Regions from separate parts of the Streptomyces sp. NPDC017246 genome, predicted to be linked through region 2. Evidence: riboswitches for the same ligand, from Rfam matches in the RefSeq annotation. Region 2 holds a riboswitch; each other region holds the start of a gene.
What was found. A riboswitch is a leader RNA that binds a small molecule or an ion and turns the genes downstream of it on or off. The one in region 2 is predicted to bind cobalamin.

Region 1: another riboswitch for cobalamin. It lies ahead of ACH4MY_RS34085 (ribonucleoside-diphosphate reductase subunit alpha); the one in region 2 lies ahead of cobN (cobaltochelatase subunit CobN).
Region 3: another riboswitch for cobalamin. It lies ahead of ACH4MY_RS15620 (cobalamin biosynthesis protein); the one in region 2 lies ahead of cobN (cobaltochelatase subunit CobN).

What each region holds. Positions count from the first base shown of each region.
Region 1 covers NZ_JBIRMW010000021.1:3,620-8,355, reverse strand. Annotated here, with positions in the region: gene ACH4MY_RS34090 (ribonucleotide-diphosphate reductase subunit beta) at 1-421, opposite strand, end outside; gene ACH4MY_RS34085 (ribonucleoside-diphosphate reductase subunit alpha) at 421-2,799, opposite strand; cobalamin riboswitch at 2,932-3,081, opposite strand; gene ACH4MY_RS34080 (GNAT family N-acetyltransferase) at 3,119-3,619, opposite strand; gene mctP (monocarboxylate uptake permease MctP) at 3,788-4,736, opposite strand, start outside.
Region 2 covers NZ_JBIRMW010000002.1:470,873-475,608, reverse strand. Annotated here, with positions in the region: gene cobN (cobaltochelatase subunit CobN) at 1-1,942, opposite strand, end outside; cobalamin riboswitch at 1,983-2,131, opposite strand; gene ACH4MY_RS06885 (cobalamin biosynthesis protein CobG) at 2,210-3,439, shown strand; gene ACH4MY_RS06880 (precorrin-8X methylmutase) at 3,454-4,089, shown strand; gene cobJ (precorrin-3B C(17)-methyltransferase) at 4,086-4,736, shown strand, end outside.
Region 3 covers NZ_JBIRMW010000006.1:62,906-67,641, forward strand. Annotated here, with positions in the region: gene ACH4MY_RS15600 (hypothetical protein) at 1-534, opposite strand, end outside; gene ACH4MY_RS15605 (alpha/beta hydrolase) at 635-1,765, opposite strand; gene ACH4MY_RS15610 (anion permease) at 2,205-3,473, shown strand; gene ACH4MY_RS15615 (hypothetical protein) at 3,486-3,707, shown strand; cobalamin riboswitch at 3,843-3,975, shown strand; gene ACH4MY_RS15620 (cobalamin biosynthesis protein) at 4,010-4,736, shown strand, end outside.

The DNA of each region.
Region 1 (4,736 bases), on a different contig from region 2:
CGCGGATGGAGGGGATCTCCTCGACCGCGTCGAACGCGGCGGAGCGGTCGTCCGGGTCGGGCAGGTAGGTGTCGAGCAGCGTCAGATAGAACTGGACGTGCACGGCCTCCTCGAACAGCTGGCGCGACAGGTACAGCCGCGCCTCCGGGGAGTTGATGTGCTTGTAGAGCGTCAGCACCAGGTTGTTCGAGACGATCGAGTCGCCCGTCGCGAAGAACGCGACCAGCCGGCCGATCATGTGCTGCTCCGCCGGAGTCAGCTTGGCGAGGTCGGCGACGTCCGAGTGGAGGTCGACCTCCTCCACGGTCCAGGTGTTCTTGATCGCGTCCCGGTAGCGCTCGTAGAAGTCCGGGTAGCGCATCGGACGGAGGGTCAGCTCGAAGCCCGGGTCGAGGAGGTTCTTCTGTTCGGTGGAGCTCATTACTGGCAGGCCTCGCAGGACTCGGGGTTTTCGAGGGAGCAGGCGAGGGCGTCCGCGTCGGGCGTCGCCTGCTGGACGGGGATGGTGGCGGCGGTGGGCGCCGCGGCCTGGGCGGCACGGGCGATCCGGGTCGCCGGGCGGGAGCGCAGGTAGTACGTCGTCTTCAGCCCCTGCTTCCAGGCGTACGCGTACATCGACGACAGCTTGCCGATGGTGGGCGTCTCCAGGAACAGGTTCAGGGACTGGCTCTGGTCGAGGAAGGGGGTCCTCGCCGCCGCCATGTCGATGAGGCCGCGCTGCGGGATCTCCCACGCCGTGCGGTACAGCTCGCGCACCTCGGCCGGGACCCAGGTGAAGCCGGCCACCGAGCCGTTGGCGTCGCGCAGCGCCTCACGGGTCTGCGCGTCCCACACGCCGAGCCTCTTCAGCTCGGCGACCAGGTACGAGTTGACCTGGAGGAACTCGCCGGAGAGCGTCTCGCGCTTGAAGAGGTTCGAGACCTGCGGCTCGATGCACTCGTAGACGCCCGCGATCGAGGCGATGGTCGCCGTCGGCGCGATGGCGAGGAGGAGGCTGTTGCGCATGCCGACGGTCGCGATCCGCTCGCGCAGGGCCGTCCAGCGCTCCGGCCAGTTCAGCTCCACGTCGTAGTGGTCGGGGTGCAGGACACCGCGGGCCGTGCGGGTCTGCTCCCAGGCGGGGAGCGGGCCGCTGCGCTCGGCGAGGTCGGCGGAGGCCTCGTACGCGGCGAGCATGATGCGCTCGGAGATCTTCGTCGACAGGGCGCGCGCCTCGGCGGAGTCGAACGGCAGCTTCAGCTGGAAGAAGACGTCCTGGAGGCCCATCGCGCCCAGGCCGACCGGCCGCCAGCGAGCGTTGGAACGCCCGGCCTGCTCGGTCGGGTAGAAGTTGATGTCGACGACCCGGTCGAGGAAGGTGACGGCCGTACGGACGGTCGAGTCCAGCCGCTCCCAGTCGATGTCGCCACCGACGACGAACGAACCCAGGTTGACCGAGCCGAGGTTGCAGACGGCCGTCTCGCCGTCGTTCGTGACCTCGATGATCTCGGTGCACAGATTCGAGGAGTGGACGACCGTGCCGGGCTCGGCGGTCTGGTTGGCCGTCCGGTTCGAGGCGTCCTTGAAGGTCATCCAGCCGTTGCCGGTCTGGGCCAGGGTCCGCATCATCCGGCCGTACAGGTCGCGGGCCGGCATCGTCTTGCGGGCCAGGCCCGCGGCCTCCGCCTTGTGGTAGGCGGCGTCGAACTCCGCGCCGTACAGGTCGACGAGCTCGGGCACGTCCGCCGGGGAGAAGAGCGACCAGTCGGCGTCGGCGTTGACGCGGCGCATGAACTCGTCGGGGATCCAGTGCGCCAGGTTCAGGTTGTGCGTACGGCGCTGGTCCTCGCCCGTGTTGTCGCGGAGTTCGAGGAACTCCTCGATGTCCGCGTGCCAGGTCTCCAGGTAGACGGCGGCGGCACCCTTGCGGCGGCCGCCCTGGTTCACGGCGGCGACGGAGGCGTCGAGCGTCTTCAGGAACGGCACGATGCCGTTGGAGTGGCCGTTGGTGCCGCGGATCAGCGAACCGCGGGCGCGGATGCGGGAGTAGGAGAGGCCGATGCCGCCCGCGTGCTTCGAGAGGCGCGCCACCTGGTGGTAGCGGTCGTAGATGGAGTCCAGCTCGTCCTGGGGGGAGTCCAGGAGGTAGCAGGAGGACATCTGCGGGTGGCGGGTGCCGGAGTTGAAGAGCGTGGGGGAGGACGGCAGGTAGTCGAGCCGGCTCATCAGGCCGTACAGCGCGGCGACCTCGTCGAGCGCGCGGACGCTGTCGTCCTCGGCGAGACCGCAGGCCACGCGGAGCATGAAGTGCTGCGGGGTCTCGATCACCTTGCGGGTGATCGGGTGGCGCAGCAGGTAGCGCGAGTAGAGGGTGCGCAGGCCGAAGTAGCCGAAGCGGTCGTCGGCGGCCGCGTCGACGGTCGCGTCCAGCCGGTCCGCGTGCAGCGCCACGAACTCGGCGGTGCGGTCGGCGATCAGGCCCTCGCGGTGACCCACGGCGACGGAGGCGGAGAAGGAGAACGAGCCCTGCCCGGCCGCCTCGTCGGCGATGGTGATCGTCAGGAGCCGGGCGGCGAGCCGGGAGTACGCCGGGTCGTCGGCGATGAGACCCGCGGCCGCCTCGGTGGCCAGTTCGCGCAGCTCCGCCTCGTCCGCCACGGCGCTGCGGCCGCGGAGCGCGGCGGCGGCGACCTTGCCGGGGTCGGTGTCGGGGAGATCGGCGGTGAGGTCGGTCAGGGTCCGCAGCAGTACGGTCCCGGGGCCGTCGCTCTCGACCGCGGAAGCCTCGGCGGAAGCCGGATCGGCGGGCGCGATGGTCACGTGGGGGCTCTCCCTCGCTCGGCGCGGGGCCGCGGCGGGGGAAGGCGGGCAGACGGGCGTCCACAACACCGGACGCGACGCTTCCACCGGCCCACTCCGCGAGGCCCGGACGTCATTGGCACCCGGAACGGACGGACCGGGTGCGCCGTCGGCAGGTCCTCGGACTCACGTCGTACGAATTCGTCGTATCCGTACGAAGCACACCGTTGCGGGACAGTTCCGGATTCGCGCCGGATTCCCCTGCGTCGACAGCGAGGACGAGCATACATGTGGGGGGCGCCGTGTGCGGCACCCCCCACATGTTGTGTCGTCCCCCGGCTCAGAACTCCAAGGCGTAGGTGCGCAGGCGGTGGTCGGGAATCGGCTCCCAGTCCCGGTCCGGGGTCCGGACGAAGCCCAGGCGGTCGTATATCCGGTGCGCGGAGACCATCGAGGCGTCCGTGGAGAGCACGATGCGCCGGCACCCCGGCAGGGCCCTCGCCCGCTCGATACAGGCCCGTACGAGGGCCTCTCCGACGCCCCGCCCGCGGGCCTCCCGGGAGACCGCGAGCATCCGGAACTCGGCCTCGCCCTCGACCGCGATGTCCGCCCACGGGGTGCTGCCGGTGGCGAAGGTCACGCCGCCGAGGAGCCGCCCGTCGCCGTCCTCGGCGACGAGCACCTCGCTCTCGCGCGCCCGCCGTGCGGTGTCCCGGAGCACGTTCAGATACGAGTCCTCGGCCCCGTACTTCAGCAGCCCGTCGTTCAGATAGGTCCCCGCGGTGAGCTCACCGAGCGTCTCGTACTCCTCGGGCCGTACCGCCCTGATCGTGAAGTCCATGAGGGCAGTGTGCCTCCGGTCGGCCCCCGGCCTCCAACGGGTGCCGGATGCCGGTCGCCCGCCGGGGACGGCGAAGGCCGCCGTGCCTCCGGAAGAGGCAGGGCGGCCTTCGCCGGGTCCGGCGGTGCCGGGACCGGAGAGCGGTGCCGGTGGGATCCGGCGGCCGGGTCAGTGCGTGTCGGCGCCGATCTTCGGGAGCTTGGCGCTGACGCCGCGGTCCCCGGCGTCGGCCGTGTAGTCCTCCGGGGAGGTCTCGTCGATGCCCTCGGGGGCCTTGACGGCCTTGAGGACGAAGGTGAGGACGACCGTGACGAGGAGGTTGAGGACGAACGCGGTGAGTCCGATGTAGCCGATCTCGCCGATGCCCGGGATCTCGGCAGAGGAGCCGCCGAAGTGCTTCTGGGTCGGGCTGGCGACCCCGTACGCGGCGATCGTGCCGTAGAGCATGCCGACGGCCCAGCCGGCGAGCAGCGCCCAGCGGTGGAACCAGCGGGTGAAGAGACCGCCGACCAGGGCCGGGAAGGTCTGCAGGATCCAGATGCCGCCGAGCAGCTGGAAGTTGATCGCGACGGTCTTGTCCATGGTGAGGACGAAGGCGAGCGCGCCGACCTTCACCAGGAGCGACACCAGCTTGGAGACCTTGGTCTCCTGGGCCGGGGTGGCGTCCGGCTTGATGAAGTCCTTGTAGATGTTGCGGGTGAAGAGGTTGGCCGCGGCGATCGACATGATCGCGGCGGGGACGAGCGCGCCGATGCCGATCGCGGCGAAGGCGACGCCCGCGAACCAGTCCGGGAACATGGTCTCGAAGAGCTGCGGGATGGCGAGCTGGCCGTTCTTCACCTGGATCCCGGCGGCGATCGCCATGAAGCCGAGCAGCGCGAGCAGACCCAGCATCAGCGAGTACAGCGGCAGGATCGTGGTGTTGCGGCGGATGACCTCACGGCTCCGGGACGACAGCGTCGCCGTGATGGAGTGCGGGTACATGAAGAGCGCGAGCGCCGAGCCGAGCGCCAGCGTCGCGTACGTCCACTGACCGGCCTCGCCGGGCACGAGCGAGCCGCGCGGCTTTCCGGTCGCCGGGTTGGTCTGCGCGTACGCCTCGCCCGCCTTGGCGAAG
Region 2 (4,736 bases):
GGAAGTCGTCGAAGCCGTCGTCCTCCGGGCGCTGCTGGAGACCGAGGTCGTGGTCGAGCTTGGCGGCCTGGATCAGCGTCCAGATCTGGGCGCGGATCGCGGGCAGCTTCGCCGGGTCCATGGAGGAGATCTGCGCGTACTCGTCGAGCAGTTGCTCCAGGCGCGCGATGTCGCCGTACGAGTCGGCGCGGGCCATCGGCGGCACCAGGTGGTCGACGAGGGTCGCGTGCACGCGCCGCTTGGCCTGCGTGCCCTCGCCCGGGTCGTTGACGAGGAACGGGTAGATCAGGGGGATGTCGCCGAGGGCGGCGTCGGGGCCGCAGGCGGCGGAGAGGCCGGCGTTCTTGCCGGGCAGCCACTCCAGGTTGCCGTGCTTGCCCAGGTGGACCATGGCGTCGGCGCCGAAGCCGCCGTCCTCGGCGCGGGCGGCGATCCAGCGGTAGGCGGCCAGGTAGTGGTGGGACGGCGGGAGATCGGGGTCGTGGTAGATCGCGATCGGGTTCTCGCCGAAGCCGCGCGGCGGCTGGATGAGGATCAGCAGGTTCCCGCGGCGCAGCGCGGCGAGGACGATGTCGCCCTCCGGGTTGCGGGACCGGTCGAGGAACATCTCGCCGGGCGCCGGGCCCCAGTGCTCCTCGACGTGGGTGCGCAGCTCCTCGGGGAGGGTCGCGTACCAGCGCTTGTAGTCGGCGGCCGGGATGCGGACCGGGTTGCGGGCGAGCTGCTCCTCCGTCAGCCAGTCCTGGTCGTGGCCGCCGGCCTCGATGAGGGCGTAGATCAGCTCGTCGCCGTCGCCGGAGACGAGGCCGGGGAGGTCGGCCTCCGGGCCGAAGTCGTACCCCTCGGCGATGAGGCGCCGCAGCAGGGAGACGGCGGAGGCGGGGGTGTCGAGGCCGACGGCGTTGCCGATGCGGGAGTGCTTCGTCGGGTACGCGGAGAGGACGAGCGCCAGCTTCTTCTCGGCGTTCGGGATGTGGCGGAGCCGGGCGTGCCGGACGGCGATGCCGGCGACCCGGGCGGCGCGCTCGGCGTCGGCGACGTACGCGGGCAGCCCGTCCTCGTCGATCTCCTTGAAGGAGAACGGGACGGTGATGAGCCGGCCGTCGAACTCGGGCACCGCGACCTGGCTGGCGGCGTCCAGCGGGGAGAGGCCCTCGTCGTTCTCCTCCCAGGCGGCGCGCGAGCCGGTCAGGCAGAGCGCCTGGAGGATGGGCACGTCGAGCGCGGCGAGCGCACCCGCGTCCCAGGCCTCCTCGTCGCCGCCGGCCTGCGCCTCCGCGGGCTTGGTGCCGCCCGCGGCGAGGACGGTGGTGACGATCGCGTCGGCGGTACGGAGCCGGTCGAGCAGCTCCGGTTCGGGGGCGCGCAGGGATGCCACGTACAGCGGGAGCGCCTGCGCGCCGGTGTCCTCGATCGCCGAGCAGAGGGTGTCGACGAAGCCGGTGTTCCCGCTCATGTGGTGGGCGCGGTAGTAGAGCACGGCGACGGTCGGGCCGGTGGTCGTGCGGGCGGTGCGCTCCAGCGGGCCCCAGGTGGGGGCGGCGGCCGGGGACTCGAAGCCGTGGCCGGTGAGCAGCACGGTGTCGGAGAGGAAGCGGGCGAGCTGCTCCAGGTTCCCGGGGCCGCCGTGCGCGAGGTAGGCGTGCGCCTCGGTGGCGACGCCGACGGGGACGGTGGACGCCTCCATCAGCTGTGCGTCGGGGGCCTGTTCGCCGCTGAGGACGACCACCGGCTTGCCGGCGGCGCGGACCGCGTCGAGGCCCTCCTCCCAGGAACGGAGGCCGCCGAGGAGGCGGACGACGACGAGCTCGGCGTCGGCCAGCAGGCCGGTCAGCTCGGTGAGGGGGAGACGGGCGGGGTTGGCGAAGCGGTACTCCACCGGGCCGCCGGCCGCGCGGGCGCTGAGCAGGTCGGTGTCGGAGTGCGACAGCAGCAGAAGCATGGCGAGCGCAGGCCTTCCTCGGGGTTGTCCGCGCCCCGGGTGGTCGTGTGGATTGGCGGGAGTTCCTGACTCACCCGTTCCGGTTCGTGCCGAGGCACGTCCGGTACGGGCTCACAGTGGCGGGACCGCGCCGGATTCTCACCGGGCTTCCTCCCCGGGGTCCTGGGACCCCATGCCGTCTGCATAGTAGATCGTGCGGTCGGCGGGCCGGGAGGAGCCGGGGAGTCGGCCGGATCACACCCGGTGGTCGGCCGGTTCCCCGTCGGTATGCTCGCCGCCATGCCGCCCACCCCGCCCCCGACGCCCGAACCGGGTGAACCTCGCATACGGGACCGCGGCGACGCGTGCCCCGGGGCGCTGCGCCTGCACTCCGCCGACGACGGCCACCTCGCCCGACTCCGCCTGCCCGGAGGACGCTTGACGTCTCGTCAGGTCGAGACCCTGGCGCACGCCGCGGAGACCCTGGGCGACGGACGGCTCAGCATCACCTCGCGCGGCAACGCCGAGCTGCGCGGCCTCGCCGAGAGCTGCGGGGCCGAGCTGGCGGCGCTCCTCGACGAGGCGGGCCTGCTGCCCTCCCCCACCCACGAACGCGTCCGCAACATCGTCGCCTCCCCGGCCTCCGGGCTCGACGGACTCGGCGCCGCCGACGTGCAGTTGTGGGCCCGCGAGCTGGACACCCACCTGCGCTCCGCGCCCTGGGCGGCGGCGCTTTCCGGCCGATTCCTCTTCGTCCTCGACGACGGACGCGGTGATGTCGCCGGGCTCGGCGGGGATGTGACCTTGGTCGCAGTGGGCGGGGGAGAGGCCGAACTGCACGTCGGCGGCCGGGCCGTCCGGCTCGCGGGCTCCGACGCTCCCGGCGCGGCCCTGGCGGTCGCGGGCGGGTTCCTGACCACGGCGCGGAAGGCCGGAACCGGGGCCTGGCGGGTCCGGGAACTCCCGGAGGGGTACGCGGTGGACGTGGCGGAGTCGGGAGTGACGGCGGTGCCCGTACCCGCACCGGAACTCCCCCAGGGCCCTCCCCTCTCCCCCGGCGTCCTCGGGCCCGCCGCCCTCTCCGTCCTCGCCCCGCTCGGCCGTCTCACCACCGCCCAGCTCCGGGCGCTGCTCCCCGCCGACGAGGTCCGGCTCACGCCCTGGCGCGGGGTCGTCGTGGCCGGAGCCGGCGCCGACCGGCTGCCCGCGCTCGACGCGGCCGGACTCGTCACCCGCCCCGACTCCCCCTGGGCCGGTGTCACCGCCTGCACCGGGCGGCCCGGCTGTGCCAAGTCCCTCGCCGACGTCCGCGCCGACGCCGCCCCCGGAGACAACGCGCGCAGAGGGGCGCCCGGCCTCCCCGTGCACTTCTCCGGGTGCGAGCGCCGCTGCGGACACCCGCACGGCGACTGGACCGACGTCCTCGCCACCGCCGACGGCGACTACCTGGTGGACGGCGTCCCCACCCCCCGTACCGCCCTGACCGAAGCCGTGACCACGGCCCGCACGACGAGATGAGCGAGAGCAACAGGATGTTCGACTACGAGAAGGACGGCGCGGAGATCTACCGCCAGTCCTTTGCCACGATCCGCGCCGAGGCGGATCTGGCGGGCCTGCCCGCCGACGTCGCCCAGGTGGCGGTCCGGATGATCCACGCCTGCGGCATGACCGACCTCGTACGCGACATCGCCTGGTCGCCGCGGGTCGTCACGAACGCCCGCGCCGCGCTCCGCGCCGGCGCGCCGGTCCTCTGCGACGCGCAGATGGTCGCGAGCGGGGTCACCCGCCGCCGGCTGCCCGCCGACAACGAGGTGATCTGCACGCTCTCCGACCCGTCCGTGCCGGGCCTCGCCGCCGAGCTGGGCACCACCCGCTCCGCCGCCGCCCTCGAACTGTGGCGGGACCGCCTCGAAGGCTCCGTCGTCGCCATCGGCAACGCGCCCACCGCCCTCTTCCACCTCCTGCAGATGGTCGCGAACGGGGCCGGGAAGCCCGCCGCCGTCCTCGGCATACCGGTCGGCTTCATCGGCGCCGCCGAGTCCAAGGACGCCCTGGCCGCCCAGGACCTCGGCCTCGACTACCTCGTCGTACGGGGCCGGCGCGGCGGCAGCGCCATGACGGCAGCCGCGATCAACGCGATCGCTCACGAAGCGGAGATTCAGAAGTGACCGGCAAGCTGTACGGCGTCGGGCTCGGCCCCGGCGACCCGAACCTGATGACGGTGGCCGCGGTGAAGGCCATCGCCGCCGCCGACGTGATCGCGTACCACTCGGCCCGCCACGGCCGGTCCATCGCGCGCTCGATCGCCGCCGAGCACCTTCGCGAGGACCACATCGAGGAGCGGCTGATGTACCCGCTCACGGTGGAGACCACGGACCACCCCGGCGGCTACCGCGGCGCCCTGAACGACTTCTACGAGGAGGCCTCGGCCCGCCTCGCCGCGCACCTCGACGCGGGCCGCACGGTCGCCGTCCTCGCCGAGGGCGACCCGCTGTTCTACGGCTCGTACCAGCACATGCACAAGCGGCTCGCGGACCGCTACGACACCACCGTCATCCCCGGCGTCACCTCGGTGTCCGCCGCGGCGGCCCGGCTCGGCGAGCCGCTCTGCGAGGCGGAGGAGGTCCTCACGATCATCCCCGGCACCCTGCCGGAGGACGAGCTGACGGCCCGCCTCGCGGGCACCGACTCGGCGGTCGTGATGAAGCTCGGCCGTACCTTCCCCACCGTGAAGCGGGCGCTGGAGCGGGCCGGCCGGCTCGACGACGCCCGGTACGTGGAGCGCGCCTTCATGGCGGGCGAGCGGACCGGCGAC
Region 3 (4,736 bases), on a different contig from region 2:
CGAGAGCACCTGCGGGACGGCCTCGACGACCTCGGCGACGGCGCTCGGCGCGACCCCCTCGGGGGCCGGGTGCACCAGGGACCAGGCGTCGAAGAGGGCGACCCAGCCGCGCAGCACGGCGGAGTCGTCGCGGTCCCAGGCGTGCAGCCGCCAGCCGGGGCGGGCGGTGTCGCCGTGGAGCTCCACGAGTCCGGCGAGCCGGGCTCGGTCCCAGCCGGCGCTGATCTGGCCGGGGGTCAGGTCGAGTGCGGCGGCGGCCCGTTCCTGGGCGGTGACGGGTCCGGGGCCGCTGCGGAGGGCCGCTCCGGCGCCGCGCTCGACGGCGGCCCAGCGGGCGATCCGTACGGCGTCGGCGAGGACGTGCCGGGCCTGGCGGGCGAGTTCCGCGCGGGGCGGAGTGCCCTCGGGCGGCCGCGGCGCCGGCCGGGTGCGCCGGGTCGTCACGGCCCGTCGGGCGGTGGCCAGGGCCCGCGGGCGGACGAGTCGGAGTCTGGAGTTGCGCGCCAATGGTTCATCGGGCTTTCGAGACGTCACGGGGGCAGTCTTCCCGCTGACGGCCCGAAAGCCCAATCGGAATCGGCCGCCCCGTCGGAACGGGCGGGGGGACGGGCGGGAGAGAGGAGGGCGTGAGGTCTCAGAGGAGGGGGGTGAGGAAGCGGCGGAGAGCCTCCTCGTAGCGGACCGGGTCGGCGTTCCACATCGCCGCGTGCGGGGCGTGCCGCACGGTCTGGAGGGTGACCAGATCGGGGCGGCGGGAGGCGAGTTCGACGGACTTCTCCCAGGGGGAGACCGTGTCGTCGGGGCCGTGGAAGAGCAGGACGGGGACGCGCAGGGCGCCCGGCTCGGAGACGTCCTGGAGCAGGTCGCCGCCGTGGGCCCCGATCCTGCCCTGGGCCGCGCGGACGGCGAGCGGGAGCAGCGGGCCGGGGACGTGACGGGCCGCGGCGAGGTTGCGGAGGGTGGCCTCCCAGTCCAGGACCGGGGAGTCGAGGACGAGGCCGCTGATCCGGTCGCGTACGCCCGATTCGGCCGCGGCGCGCAGGGCCATCGAGGCCCCGGTCCCCCAGCCGTGCAGGACGACCTTGGTCGCGCCCCTGCGGACGGCGTAGCGGATGGCGGCGTCGACGTCGCGCCACTCCGAGTCGCCGAGGTGGATCAGGCCGTCCGGGGAGGCGGGTGCCCCCTCGTCGCCGCGGTAGGCGGGGACGAGGACGGGGATCTTGCGGAGGTTGAAGAAGGGGACGACGTTCAGCGGGTGCTCGCGGGTGGTGCCGAGGCCGTGCAGGGCGATCACCCAGGTGGTGCGGGGGGCGGCCACCAGCCAGGCCGGCAGGGGGCCGAGCTCGCCGGGGATCTCGACGTCCTCGTGGGCGAGCCCGAGGGCGCTGATCGGGGTGCCGACGTGCAGCCCGGGGGTGAAGCGGACGCGGGCGCCGGGGCCGAGCACTCCGAGCTCGACCCGTTCCAGCCGCCGGACGGCGGTGTCGGCGGTGTGCGGGACCCGGTCGAGGACGGGGCCGACGACGGCGTGCAGGCCGTGGCCCTCGATCCCGTACGTACCGGGGCGCAGCGAGGCGAGGCTGCGGGTGAGGGTGATCCGCTCGGGGGCCGTCGCGTGCACGGTGAGTTTGGGATCCCCGGGCAGGGGACGTCCGGACGGCGCCCTGAGGGCGACGTCGCTGGCGTACCGGCCGGCCGCGATCACGGCCGCGCCGACACCGAGCAGAGTGGTGACGGCCGCTGCCGTCGCTGTAGCCGGGCGCACGCTCCCAGTCTCGGCAGGGTGGGGGCGACCTGCCACCGGACGGACCCGGCCGGGGGGGACCGGGAGTCGGACGGGGGCCGGCGAGGGGGGTGACCGGGAGTCGGACGGGGGCCGGCCGGGGGCGTCGGCGGGTACCTCGGGGACCCCCTGGGGAGTGACATGGGTCTCCTCGGCGGGGTCCCCCGGTCGGATGGTTCGTTCCAGGGAGCGGAACCGGGTGACGGCGGAGGAACCGGGGCAGGTCGCACGTGCCCTGTGATGGCCCGTATTACCCGGGGTTGCGGGGTGACCGCATCGTGGACACCCGGCCCTCCGGGACGCTAAGCGGAATCACTTGACACCGGATAGGGACACCACGCCGCCCGGCCCAGTTCACCTTCCGTTCACCCAGGTTGCTTACGTTCGGCTTGCCACTGACGTCAAACGATTGCCTGGGTAAATGGAACACATCACGCTGCTGCTCGCCATTGTGGTCGTGACAGCTCTCGTGTTCGATTTCACGAACGGTTTCCACGACACCGCCAACGCGATGGCCACGACCATCTCGACCGGTGCGCTCAAGCCGAAGACGGCGGTGGCCATGTCCGCCGTGCTGAACCTCGTCGGCGCGTTTCTGTCCGTGGAGGTCGCCAAGACGATCTCCGGCGGGATCATCAACGAAGAGGGCATTCGTACAGAGGTGATCTTCGCCGCGCTGGTCGGCGCCATCCTCTGGAATCTGCTGACCTGGCTGCTCGGACTGCCGTCCAGCTCCTCGCACGCCCTCTTCGGCGGCCTCATCGGCGCCGCGGTCATGTCGGCCGGCTGGTCGGCCGTGAACGGCTCCACCATCGTCACCAAGGTCCTCATCCCCGCCGTCGCCGCGCCGCTGGTCGCCGGCCTCGCCGCGATGCTGGCCACCAAGCTGACGTACAGGATCGGCGCCAAGACCGACGAGAAGCACACCGCCAAGGGCTACCGGGTCGGCCAGATCGCCTCCGCCGGTCTCGTCTCCCTCGCCCACGGCACCAACGACGCCCAGAAGACGATGGGCATCATCACCCTGGCACTGGTCACCGGCGGCGTCCTCGCCCCCGGCTCCAACCCGCCCCTGTGGGTCATCGTCTCCGCCGGTGTCGCGATCGCCCTCGGCACCTACCTCGGTGGCTGGCGCATCATCCGCACCATGGGCAAGGGCCTCACCGACCTCCGGCCGCAGCAGGGCTTCGCCGCCCAGACCAGCGCCGCGACGGTCATCCTGGCCTCCTCGCACCTCGGCTTCTCCCTCTCCACCACCCAGTCCTGCTCGGGTGCCGTGATGGGCGCCGGTCTCGGCCGCAAGGGCGGTGTCGTCCGCTGGTCGACCGCGACCCGGATGTTCGTCGCCTGGGGTCTGACCCTGCCCGCCGCGGGTCTGGTCGGCGCCGGTGCCGAGTTCCTCACCAAGCAGGGCCCCTGGGGCATCGCCGCCGTCGCGGTCCTCCTGGTCGGCGGCTCGGGCGTCATCTGGTCGCTGTCCCGCCGCAAGCCGGTCGACCACAACAACGTCACCGACGACGACCTCGACGCCGAGCCTGCGGGTGTCGTGACCACCGCCATCGCGGCCGTCACCCCGCCGCCGGCCGCCGGTTCCGTCGCCGCCGTCGCGGACGAGGACCTCAAGACCACCATCCCCGCGCCGGTTCCCACCGACCCGGCCGCTCCCCCGGCTCCCGCCGCAGCGGTGTAAGGAACGAACCACATGAAGATCGACTGGGCAGCTCTCGGCTCCGTCTTCGGAGTCAGCCTCGTGGCGACCCTCGCGCTCGTGGGCCTCTTCACCCTCGGCATCATCGGCCTCTCCAAGCAGGAGCAGGCCGCCGCCCAGGGAGGCTCCGCCGCGATGGCCCGCACCGGCGCCTACGCCTGCTTCGGCCTCTGCCTCGCGGCGGTCGCGTACGGCATCTACCTGATCGTCGCCTGACGGTCCTCGGGATCCCGGCCGGGCGGTCCGCACCTTCGGGTGCGGGCCGCCCGGCCGTCGCATGTCCCGCGCCGTGTTTGTGGTGCTTCGCACAGTGACCCGACGCAGGTCAAGGGTGAGTTGACGGGTGTTCTCGGGCCGTGGTGGACTGCCGAGGCCATTACGGCGGCAGTAGAGGAAGTCCGGTGCGAATCCGGCGCGGTCCCGCCACTGTGACCGGATCCGAAGGGTCCGGGAGTCAGGAACTCTCGCCGCCGGTCACGTCGATCCAGGGCGCGGACCCTGAGTGAGGACATAGCGCCATGCCCGGCCGCGGCCGCAGCGTATCCAGAGCCACCGGTGTCTTCGCCTACGGCGCGGCCCTCGGCCTCGCCGTCGACCAGCTCGTCGGCGACCCCCGCCGCGGCCACCCCGTCGCCGTGTTCGGCCGGGCCGCCGCCGCCGTCGAGGAGCGCCTCCACCACGACCACCGCGGCTGGGGCGCCCTGCACACCGCCGTCTGCGCCGGCTCCACCGCGGCCCTGGGCGTGCTCGCCGCACGGGCCGTACGGAACCGGCCGGCCGCCGCCGTCGCCCTGACCGCCGCCTCCGTCTGGGCCGTCGTCGGCGGTACGACCCTGGGCCGGGAGGCCCGCGCCATCGGCGGGGCGCTCGCCGCCGGGGACCTGGACGTGGCCCGGGAGCGGCTGCCGCATCTGTGCGGCCGCGATCCGCAGTCCCTGGACGGACCGGCGATGGCCCGCGCGGTCGTCGAATCGGTCGCCGAGAACACCTCGGACGCCGTGGTCGGCGCCCTCTTCTGGGGCGCCGTCGCCGGCGTGCCCGGCCTCGTCGCCTTCCGGGCCGTCAACACCCTCGACGCGATGGTCGGCCACAAGTCGCCCCGCCACCGCCGCTTCGGCTGGGCCTCGGCCCGGCTCGACGACGTGGCCGGCTGGCCCGGGGCCCGGCTGACGGCCGCCCTCGCGACCGTCGCCGGCGGGAACCCGCGCGGAGCCGTACGGGCCTGGCGGGCGGACGCGGCGCAGC